Regions from separate parts of the Lactiplantibacillus koreensis genome, predicted to be linked through region 2. Evidence: a T-box and tRNA genes for the amino acid it is inferred to sense, from the RefSeq annotation. Region 2 holds a T-box; the other holds one or more tRNA genes.
The links. A T-box is a leader RNA that pairs with one kind of tRNA and senses whether it is charged. The one in region 2 lies ahead of leuS (leucine--tRNA ligase), so its partner is inferred to be a tRNA-Leu.

Region 1 (5,663 bases), 490 kb from region 2:
GCCAACGTTGTGGGCAAGTCTATCACCGGAAACGGCGAATGAATCTGAACCGCTATGCTTGTGGTCGTTGTCAGGGACCGATTAAGTTAGTGTGAAAAGCGTTGCTTATCAGTGGGTGGTTCGATAGAATGGGCTTAACTATTAGGAATTTTGGAGGCGTTAGCGATGGAAACAATCAAAATTGGTATTGTCGGTCTAGGAACAGTTGGGACTGGCGTGGTCAAAATGTTACAAGCACATCAAGCAAAAATTTCAGAGATTACTGGTCGCAAGCTCGAATTAGCTTGTGTTGTCGTGCATAACTTGAACAATCATCAACAGGCCGAACTTGGCACTGTCCGATTGACCGATCAAATTGAGACCTTGATCGATGATCCCGAGATTCAAATTATGGTTGAAGTCATGGGATCAATCCATCCAGCCAAAGAATACATCACCCGCGCACTACAAGCAGGCAAACATGTGGTGACTGCTAATAAGGATTTGATTGCGCAGTACGGACGCGAATTGGTTCAAATTGCGCGTGAAAATCATCGTGATCTTTTCTATGAAGCGAGTGTTGCTGGGGGGATTCCGATTTTACGGACGATTGATAATAGTTTTGCGGCGGATAAGATTCAGCGGGTAATGGGAATTGTCAATGGGACGACTAACTATATCATGACACAAATGTTAACTAAAAACTGGTCGTATCAACAAGCCTTAGCGAGTGCGCAGACATTGGGGTTTGCTGAAAAGGATCCAACGAATGACGTTGAAGGCTTGGATGCGGCGTATAAAATGATCATTTTGACACAATTCGCTTTTGGGATGAGTTTATCGCTATCCCAAGTTAAGGTACAAGGGATTACTAAAATTAGTCCGGAAGACATTGCCGAAGCGCATCAACTGGGCTATACCATCAAGTTATTAGGGATTGCTGAAGAACTGGATGATCGGATTGCGGTATCGGTCGGACCAGTACTGGTCTCAGATCAGCATCCATTAGCGACGGTACAAAATGAAAATAATGCCGTTATGGTGACTGGGACGGCCGTGGGAGATACGATGTTTTATGGCCCCGGTGCCGGCGAATTACCGACGGCTAACAGTGTTTTAAGTGATATCACGACGGTCACTAAAAATATTGCCTTGAACACGACGGGGAATACGTTTAATTCTTACCGACAAGAGACAAATTTAGCGGCCCCTGTTGACGTTATTTATCCACATTTTATTGCACTGAAAATGCGTGATTTACCTGGGATGATGATGCGGTTGACTGAAATTATGACCCGAGCTCAAGTTTCCTTTAGTCAGATTATTCAAAATCAATTAGGGGACGGTAATGCGCGGGTGGTGATCATCACACATGCCATGAATGATCAACAATTGGCGGCTGTTACCACGGCAATTGGCGAACAACCTAACATGCAATTGTTAGCCCGTTATAAAGTTTTGAAAAATGAGTAGGTGAAATGATGTTAACAATTTCAGTACCAGCGACTTCCGCCAATCTTGGACCGGGGTTTGATTCGATTGGTTTGGCTTTAGATTTACAACTAACGTTGACTGTTGTGGCGCCAAGTGCGACGTGGCAGGTCAGTCATCCGTTTGGGGCGGCCGTCCCAACGGATGCGACGAATTTAATCGTTAAAACGGCGTTAACTTTAGCACCAGATTTACCGCCACAACACCTGAAAGTCCAATCAGCGATACCGTTAGCCCGCGGGTTAGGGAGTAGTTCGACAGCAATTGTGGCCGGCTTAGCTTTAGCTAATGCTTTAATGCCTGAGCCAGTCGCTACGGTTGAACTACTACAGTTGTCGACACAGTTAGAAGGGCATCCAGATAATGTAGCGCCGGCAATTCTCGGTGGCTTGGTGGTGGCAACCGCAGTCCATCAGCAAGTTCAAGCGGTGCAATTGCCAACACCAACTTGGTTTGCCAGTGTGTATGTGCCGAATGAACCTTTGTTGACGGTGGCGAGCCGGGCCGCGTTACCAACAGACTTAGCGTATACGCAAGCAATTACGGGGAGCAGCGTTGCAAATACCTTAGTCGCCGCTTTAGCCATGAAAAATTGGTCATTAGCATTACAGCTATTAGAAGCGGATCAATTCCATGAACAGTACCGAGCACAGTTAGTACCAGCATTAGCCATCGTCCGGCAAACGGCCCATGCGTTAGGGATAGTTGGCACATACCTTAGTGGGGCTGGTCCAACAATTGTGACCCTGGGCCAGCGCGCTGATTTAGTAAGGCTGCAACAACAGTTACAACAGAATGCAACGCTAACTGGGCAGTATTACTTATTACCTATTGATGCGACTGGGGTTAAAATCAATAAATTTTAAATTTAGCTTGTCAGACTCACGACATTTTGTTAAAATGGTTTTTGTGAGTGTGATGCGGCCATGGCGGAATTGGCAGACGCGCAAGATTAAGGATCTTGTCGGGGTTAACCCGGTGGAAGTTCGAATCTTCTTGGCCGCACTTTATAGACGGAATAGCTGGTATTGATACGAGAAATCGTTGAGATATCAGCTTTTTTATTATTCATGATGGTGAATAATATGGAATAGAAGGAAACAAAATCGAAACTGATTTTTGATTATTGAGATAACATTTTTTTGTAGTAGCTAATAGCTAAAATAGATCAGTCCGAATCAAGCGTTTTTGATTCGGACTGATCTATTTGAATAAAAAGCTTTATTGATGAATGATTCAGGTTTGATTTCTTTAAAAAATGATTTATTGCCGATGATCAAATTTCTTTGTTCGCTCGCTCAAGGCCGCTAATTGGTTGAAAAATTTCTCAACATCAGCAGCAGGCATATCTGCGAGAACTTCGTCCCAGAGAGACTGTTTGATTTGACGGATTGTTTCACAGGCAGCCAGTCCTTTTGGTGTAATGCTGACCCAAGTGGCTCGGTGGTCGCTATTGTTGGGAACTCTAGCGATATAGCCGTCTCTTTCAAGCCGGGTCATTTCTCGACTGACTAAGCCTTTATTAATGGCCAGGTCATTTGTAAGTTGTTTGGCGGTAATCCGATCATGTTCACTGATTAAGAGGAGAAAATTTGCATTACTAGCGTTGATTCCAGGGAGCGTCAGTTCATGATTTGTGGCCGTCTGAAAGCGACGGTGGATTGCACCAATGAATTTTCCGAGTTTGATAATGTCCAAGGCAATGACCTCCTTTATTTCAATATAGTATAGCATATAGTTGACAAATAAACTAAATTCGGTTATTCTATATTAGTTGCTTTAGCAACTATATGGAGGGAAATTAAATGACTTTAAAACAACGATTGCTTTTTACTTTATTTTTATGTACTGGGATGGCCGGTAGTATGAGTTGGCTAGGAATGGCGAAGAGTATGGGAATTAATGGCGAAATGTGGCGACTATTTTGGTTGTCAATTGGCCCGATGATTGCTTTCGCATTTGTCTTTAACTTGTTAGTGGTCAGCAATTTAAGCAATTTGCTGATTAAGTGGCGAACTCGACGGCTGACTGATTCAGCGGTGATTCGTTTGAAAGCAGCGACAATTCGTAGTTGGACAATGCTTCTAAGCATGTGCTTTACCATGAGTACTTTGGCGTTAACGGTGAATGGGACCCTATTCCATATGACAGTGGCGCAGTTTATTCTGGGATTCTTTGGCACACTGACCATGGCCTACTTTATCCGTGATCTTGTTATTATGCCACTAGCAACCCGGCTGGTATTTCAGATCATGCCGGTTTGAGGATGCCAAATTCAGTTAATCTTAGATTTTTCTGAGCCAGAAAGTATCAGTAGTGAGTAAAAACTTAATTTATTTAAAAAAGCCCAGTATTGCGAGGCAGTTCCCGTAATACTGGGCTTTTTAGCTGATTTGAAACCGATTAGGTGTTCATCAATAAGGTGCTTGCCAAAAGTTATCTGACTAACTAGAACTAATGCTGACTTAATTGCGGGGGACTATTTTTCTGCAAATGGCTTAGCAGTTTAGTCTAAATTGTTACTACTATATATTATTGATAGTTAACAAACCAATTGGTCAAGAGACTCATTGCCAGTGAACAACAGGCGATTACTGTTAATTTGACGTCAACTGATATAACGCATTTGGAAGACTTGGCTCAAAGACCGATGTTGAGACTAAAGGGGCTTGGGAAGCCCCCATGATTTAAGCGTCATTTAGTCAAGAGACGTAACCAAACTTGGGTTGCGTCTTTTTTACTGGCTTAGCATCATAATCAAGGCGCAGTTATTAAGAAAAATTAAATTAACGCCTAAGAAATACACATGATACTTAAAAAAGTCTTAAAAATACGCTATTTTGATACACAAAATGGTAATACGGACTTCTGTATCACTTTTGTGTATCAAAAAGAAGCCTATGATAACAAGCTTTACAAACTAGTGTATTTTGGCACGGGACTTGCATATATATAAGTGAGTGCAAAAAGATTGCGCTTACAGTATCACAATAAATGAAGTTACAGGCTATTTAGATATTATTTATTCATTTTCCTATGACTGTAACAAAAAATAGGAGGTACAAAGATGGTAAGCATTATCATTGCTAGTCATGGCGAATTTGCCAAAGGCATTTATCAATCTGGTTCAATGATTTTCGGCGAACAAGAAAACGTTCAACCCGTTACGTTGATGCCTAGCGAGGGCCCTGATGATATTAAGGCTAAGTTGGAAAAAGCAATTGCTTCTTTCGATGATCAAGACCAAGTCTTATTCCTAGTCGATCTTTGGGGTGGCACACCTTTCAATCAGGTCAATGGCTTGTTTGAAGAGCATAAGGACAAATGGGCAATTGTTGCTGGTTTGAACTTGCCAATGTTAATTGAAGCCTATGCATCACGGCTTTCAATGGACTCAGCTCATGAAATTGCAACTCATATCATTGAGACTGCAAAGGATGGGGTTAAGGTTCGACCAGAAGCATTGGCACCTAAGGAAACTAAGGCGGCTGCACCAGTAGCTAATGCCGGTGGTCGTCCTGGTAAGTTCGATTACGTGCTTGCTCGGATTGATTCACGATTACTACATGGTCAAGTTGCAACGGCCTGGAGTAAAACAGTTAATCCTACTCGGATTATCGTTGTTTCTGATAACGTTGCCAAAGACAACTTACGGACTCAAATGATTATCCAAGCAGCGCCAAATGGGGTTAAAGCTCACGTGGTTCCAATTGATCAAATGATTAAGTTGGCTAAAGATGACAAACATTTCGGTGGTCAAAAAGCCTTACTATTATTTGAAACACCTCAAGATGCTTTGAAAGCAATCAAGGGTGGCGTACCGTTGGATACCTTAAACATTGGTTCCATGGCACATTCAGTTGGTAAAGTTCAACCTAATAAGGTTTTAGCTTTTAACCAAGACGATATCGATACTTACCATGAATTGGAAAAGATGGGCATCAAGATGGATGTTCGTAAGGTTCCAACTGATGGTCAAGATAACTTGGATCGTATCATGGATAAAGCTGAAAAACTATTGAAAGAACAAGCAAATAGTTAGTTAACTATCGGAGAAAAATGGAGGATTAAAACATGAATTTGAACGCGATTCAAATGATCTTAGTCGTGTTAGTCGCATTTTTAGCTGGTATGGAAGGTATTTTAGATGAATTCCATTTCCATCAACCAGTTGTTGCCTGCGCATTAATCGG
Region 2 (5,663 bases):
CTTTGGCAGCCACATAAGTCACAATCGAATACATAAGAATCCGATTGATTTTAGGCAATAATTTCACGTAACGAACGCCAAAGTTAACCTCTAAGTCATGCAAGATTAAGAGACTTGCCACCAGCATCCCAATCGCTGTTGCCACTAGCGGACCAGCCGCTGAAAGTAACGCAATACAAGGCCATTGCAGGACTAACTTGACTCCCAGACCAATCAAATAAAATCGAATAACATCTCGATTCCGCGACAACCCTTGCATTAACGCTGAAACGACAGTAAAGAGCCCGAGAATAATCGCCGTAAAAGCGGCAATTTGTAAAATCACGGCCCCCGTTTGGTCGTAGCCATAAAATAACGTATTCAAAGGTTGCGCGACCGCTGCCATGCCTAACGCGCCCGGAATCATAATGAACAGGAACAAAATAATCGCATCTTCTAGTTGTTGCCGAATATTACGCAAGTTTTGTGCCGCTAATGATTCTGATAATAATGGCACCACGGTAATTGCAATCGCAGAGGCTAACGAGACAATAATCATCACTAATTTATTGGAATTAAAAGCAAATAACGCATAGAGCGTATTGATACTTTCCACCTTAATATGGAAAGTCGCCTGCATGATTGGCTGAAAAGTCGCTTGATCTAATAAGTTAAAGACCGTCGTGGCCGTATCAATCACAATAAATGGAATGGCTTGCACAATAATATCTTTAAATAGTTGCCAAACCGGAATAACTAACTTGGCCTCACTCTGAGCGGCCAACCGATTGAGTTCCGGTCGTTGACGGTAATAATACCACCCTAACAGTAAACAACTGGCAGCGGCCCCAATAAAGGCCGCAAAGGTCGATTGCATAATCGCATTAACCCAGTCACCATTTTGAATACGCATGATAAAATACGTGGCCGCCAACATGTAGACGACCCGAAAAACTTGTTCAACAAACTGAGAAACCGCAGACGGTGCCATTTGCTGGTAGCCCTGAAAAAAGCCCCGCATTAAAGACATCGGTGGAATAATCACCAAAGCAATCGCCAAAGCCCGTAGCACCGGAATCACATGGGGGTCGCCACCGCCAAAAATCAAAGCGATCGGTTGCGCACCAAACCAGAGAATAGCCCCAGAGGCAATCCCCATCGCACCAGCTAATAATAACCCACGTTTAAAGAGCCGTTGGCCGACGCCATATTCATTAATCGCATTATATTCAGAAATTTGTTTAGAGATGGCCGAAGGAATCCCACCGATGGCCACTAACAAGAAGAAGCTATAAATATTATAGCCTTTGGCATATAGCGCATTACCTTGCATCGAATTGCTGCCTAACCACATGACCCATGGAATAATATAAATGGCGCCAAGAATTCGTGAGAAAAGACTGCCCGCCGTCATCCAAGCTGACCCGCGCACCATTTTTTGATGTGCGTCAGCTTCGGAATTAACGTGGCCACTTTGCGGTTGATCGGCTTTTGGTTCCTCAGACATGTTTTGTAACCCACTTTCTTAGTTCAATCTTAACTATTTTAGATGAAATATAGTGAACTTGCAATTTAATTCTAAACTTCTGGGCGACTTTAATCGAACCTTAACGAACCGCAACCTGATCAGACAAAAAAAGCCTGAGACTTCGCCTCAGACTTTTCGCATTATTATCAACTTTAATTAGCGACAATATTAACTAATTTGCCAGGAATCGCAATCACTTTGCGAATCGTTTTACCTGCCGTAAATTCTTGCACCTTGGCATCCGCTAAAGCTAATTTTTCAAGTTCAGCTTGACCAAGATCTTTGCTAACTTCCGCATGTGAACGGACTTTACCATTAACTTGCAAGACAATTTGCACCGTTGCTTCGACTAGCTTAGATTCATCATAAGTTGGCCACATCGCATACGTAATCGTCTTTTCGTGACCTAACAATGACCAGAGTTCTTCAGCCAAATGCGGCATAATTGGCGCAATTAACTTCACAAGCCCTTCAATGTAAACGATTGGTAAATCATCCACTTTGTAAGCTTCGTTAACAAAGACCATCATTTGTGAAATAGCAATATTAAACCGCATCGCTTCATAGTCGGCCGTAACCTTTTTAACCGTTTCGTTATAGACTTTCGTTAACTTACCGTCGTTAAAAGTCGTTACCCGATCACGGACGCGATTATTTTCATCCACAATTAATCGCCAAACCCGTTCAATCCACTTATTAGCACCATGTAAGCCATCCGTGCTCCATGGAATCGATGCTTCCAATGGTCCCATAAACATCTCATAGAGGCGTAACGTATCGGCCCCATATTGGTCCACAATATCATCTGGATTAACAACGTTACCACGTGACTTAGACATCTTTTCATGGTTATCGCCTAAAATCATGCCTTGGTTAACGAGCTTTTGGAATGGTTCTTTGTTTGGAACCACGCCCAAATCATATAGGAACTTGTGCCAGAATCGTGCATACAATAAATGGAGCACCGCATGTTCAGCACCCCCAACATACAAGTCGACGGGTGACCAATACTTGAGCTTGTCATAATCGGCTAAAGCATCTGGATTGTGCGGATCAATGTAACGTAAGAAGTACCACGAACTCCCTGCCCATTGTGGCATCGTGTTCGTTTCACGCTTCCCTTTACGGCCATTTTCATCGACCACATTAACCCAATCGTCAATGTTAGCTAATGGACTTTCTCCGGTTCCGGAAGGTTCCAAGTTCTTAGTTGCTGGTAAGCGTAATGGCAATTCATCTTCTGGCACTAATGTGGTTTCGCCATCTTCCCAATGAATTACAGGAATTGGTTCACCCCAATACCGTTGCCGTGAGAAGATCCAATCTCGTAACCGATAATTGACTTTCTTTTCACCACAGTCATGGGCAGCTAACCAGTCGATCATTTTATCAATCGCTGGTTGCTTTTCGAGACCATCCACGAGACCAGAATTGATATGAACGCCATCGCCCGTGTAAGACTGGCTAGTATAGTCATTCTCACCAGCAATAACAGGTTTGATTGGTAAGTCGAACTTCTGGGCGAACTCAAAATCACGATCATCATGCGCTGGTACAGCCATAATGGCCCCAGTCCCATAAGAAGCTAAAACGTAATCAGCAATCCAGATGGGGAGTTTTTCGCCGTTAACTGGGTTAATGCCGTAACTCCCAGTAAAGACCCCGGTCTTATCTTTGTTTAGATCAGTTCGTTCCAAATCAGACTTGGTCGCAATCTTAGCCTTATAAGCTTTAATCGCATCAGCCTGAGCCGGCGTGGTTAGGCTTTCAACGAGGGCATGTTCTGGTGCTAATACCATGTAACTAGCACCGTATAACGTATCTGGCCGAGTTGAGAAGACTTCGATGACCTGATCGTCATGGTCCGCAACTTTAAACTTAATCGCAGCCCCGATCGAACGGCCAATCCAATTCCGTTGTTGTTCTTTAATATTTTCAGGCCAATCAATATCATCTAAATCATCAATCAACCGATCAGCATACGCTGTAATCTTTAAGCTCCATTGTTTCATTGGCACCCGATAAACGTCGTAGCCACCACGTTCAGTCTTGCCATCAATGACTTCTTCATTTGAGACTACAGTCCCGCCCATCATATCTGGCGCCCAGTTAACGAGCGTTTCAGATTCATAGGCTAAGCCTCGTTTGTATAATTGTTCAAAAATCCATTGGGTCCATTTGTAGAACGTCGGGTCCGTCGTATTAACTTCGCGATCCCAATCATAGGAAAATCCCAATGACCGAATCTGACGTTTAAAGTTTTTAATATTTTGCGCTGTAAAGTCCTTCGGGTTGTGACCCGTTTTTAAGGCGTACTGTTCGGCTGGTAGTCCAAACGCATCCCACCCCATTGGATGTAATACGTTGTAGCCTTGCATCCGTTTCAACCGTGACATGATATCCGTCGCAGTATATCCTTCTGGATGACCGACATGCAACCCTTGACCAGATGGATATGGGAACATATCCAAAGCGTAATATTTCTTTTTATCCGTTGTATCTAACGTCTTGAACGTTTTGTTAGCTTTCCAATAATGTTGCCACTTGCGTTCAATAATTTGATGATTATATGCCATGCTAGTGCCCCTCTCTTGGTACTGGTTTATGTATCTAAGTGTCAGTTGGCGACTCAGGTTACAAAAAAAGCCTATAAGCAAAAAGCGCTTATAGGACGAAAACAGGTTCCGCGGTACCACCTATGATTCCACGTTGCCGTGGCCTCTTGGGAATCTTAACGCGAAACCACGTCCGTCTTGTAAGTTGAGCCGGAAGACTCGAAGGTAAGTTCAGCGTCGCTAATTCCTCGTTCTCAGCGCCCACGAGGTTTCTGAAAATCAGCTTGGCTTACTAGTCCTTGTCAGAGTCGTAAAGTTATTGCTACCTATGTTAGCAAATTCGGCTTACTTTTTCAAGGGCTCGCACGGTTAAAAACGTGGTTTCTCACGCACTGGACCCGGTTACAACGACAAAACATGCTATAATCAGGACAAACAATCTTGATTGGAGGACTCCGATGGCTAAACTTCATTGGCAACGACGTGATGGGGCAATGTTAGTCGTGTTTTTACTATGGCTCGGCTGGACCTGGGCCGTTTGGCGTCAAGCCTCGTTTATTAAAACTTTTGATACGCACATCGCATGGCCGCTACATCAAAGTCCGGCTTGGTTACAAAACGGACTAGTTGCCTATACACAGTTGGGAAATTCAGTGCAAGTGACCTTCATCACCGTAGCAATCGGCTTGCTATTAGTTTGGTGTCATCAGCAACGGGCCACACTATTTTTTTGGATTAATACTTGGGGCTTAGCTGCTTATGGCAATTATTTTATCAAACAACTGATTCAACGTCCCCGGCCAACTGCATGGCGGCTCATTGAGATTGGGGGCTATAGTTATCCCAGCGGCCACTCCACAACAGCGACCGTATTAGTCGGTAGTTTGTTAGTTATCGCCTATGATCAACTGCAGAACCGCTCGTTAAAACGCGGCCTGTTAGTCGGCGGTTGCGTCCTGATTTTACTAATGATGATCAGTCGCATCGTCGTCGGCGTCCATTACCCTAGCGATACTGTGGGAGGCGTCTTACTTGGGAGCTGTCTCTTATATTTGAGTACCCGCTTGAGTCAAGGACAACGTATTGGCCCCTTAACCCCGAAAAATGTGCCATAAAAAACCGTAGTTTGAACGTCGAAATAGGCGCCAAGCTACGGTTTTTATTAAACTTTAGTTAGTTTGCTTTATTTTTTAACTTAGCCGCATGTTGCGCCGCAGTCAGCTGTTTGCCACGGTCAAAACTATTCACAATTAGCGCTAAAATCACGAGACCAAGACCAATTAGATAGACCCAATGCAGCCCGGTATAAAGAATTCCATGTAGCGTTGGTCGGAGCTTTGCGGGTAAACTCGTCGCCGTCTGTGGATTAATCAGTTTATTCATCATTGCCATATTAGTACCTGCATGCTGTTGAATGCCTTGATTCATCCCGACATTTAGAGCAATCCCAAAGATCGAAATCATTAAGGTCTGTCCGATTGTCCGACTCAACGTGTTAAACGATGTCGCTACCCCCACATTTTCTGGGGCGACGAGGTGCTGTGACGTTACCGTCGTTGCGGTGATGGTAATTCCAAAACCAACGCCCCCAATCGCGGTAA

Region 1: it has a tRNA-Leu gene. The T-box ahead of leuS (leucine--tRNA ligase) is inferred to sense a tRNA for this amino acid. The anticodon was not compared.

What each region holds. Positions count from the first base shown of each region.
Region 1 is NZ_CP027190.1:1,842,846-1,848,508, forward strand. It holds gene C5Z25_RS08815 (SprT family protein) at 1-95, shown strand, start outside; gene C5Z25_RS08820 (homoserine dehydrogenase) at 166-1,452, shown strand; gene thrB (homoserine kinase) at 1,461-2,336, shown strand; tRNA gene C5Z25_RS08830 (tRNA-Leu) at 2,391-2,475, shown strand; gene C5Z25_RS08835 (MarR family winged helix-turn-helix transcriptional regulator) at 2,734-3,168, opposite strand; gene C5Z25_RS08840 (hypothetical protein) at 3,276-3,734, shown strand; gene C5Z25_RS08845 (mannose/fructose/sorbose PTS transporter subunit IIA) at 4,538-5,512, shown strand; gene C5Z25_RS08850 (PTS mannose/fructose/sorbose transporter subunit IIC) at 5,545-5,663, shown strand, end outside.
Region 2 is NZ_CP027190.1:2,329,309-2,334,971, reverse strand. It holds gene C5Z25_RS11310 (putative polysaccharide biosynthesis protein) at 1-1,486, opposite strand, end outside; gene leuS (leucine--tRNA ligase) at 1,660-4,083, opposite strand; T-box leader at 4,172-4,377, opposite strand; gene C5Z25_RS11300 (phosphatase PAP2 family protein) at 4,521-5,177, shown strand; gene C5Z25_RS11295 (MDR family MFS transporter) at 5,236-5,663, opposite strand, start outside.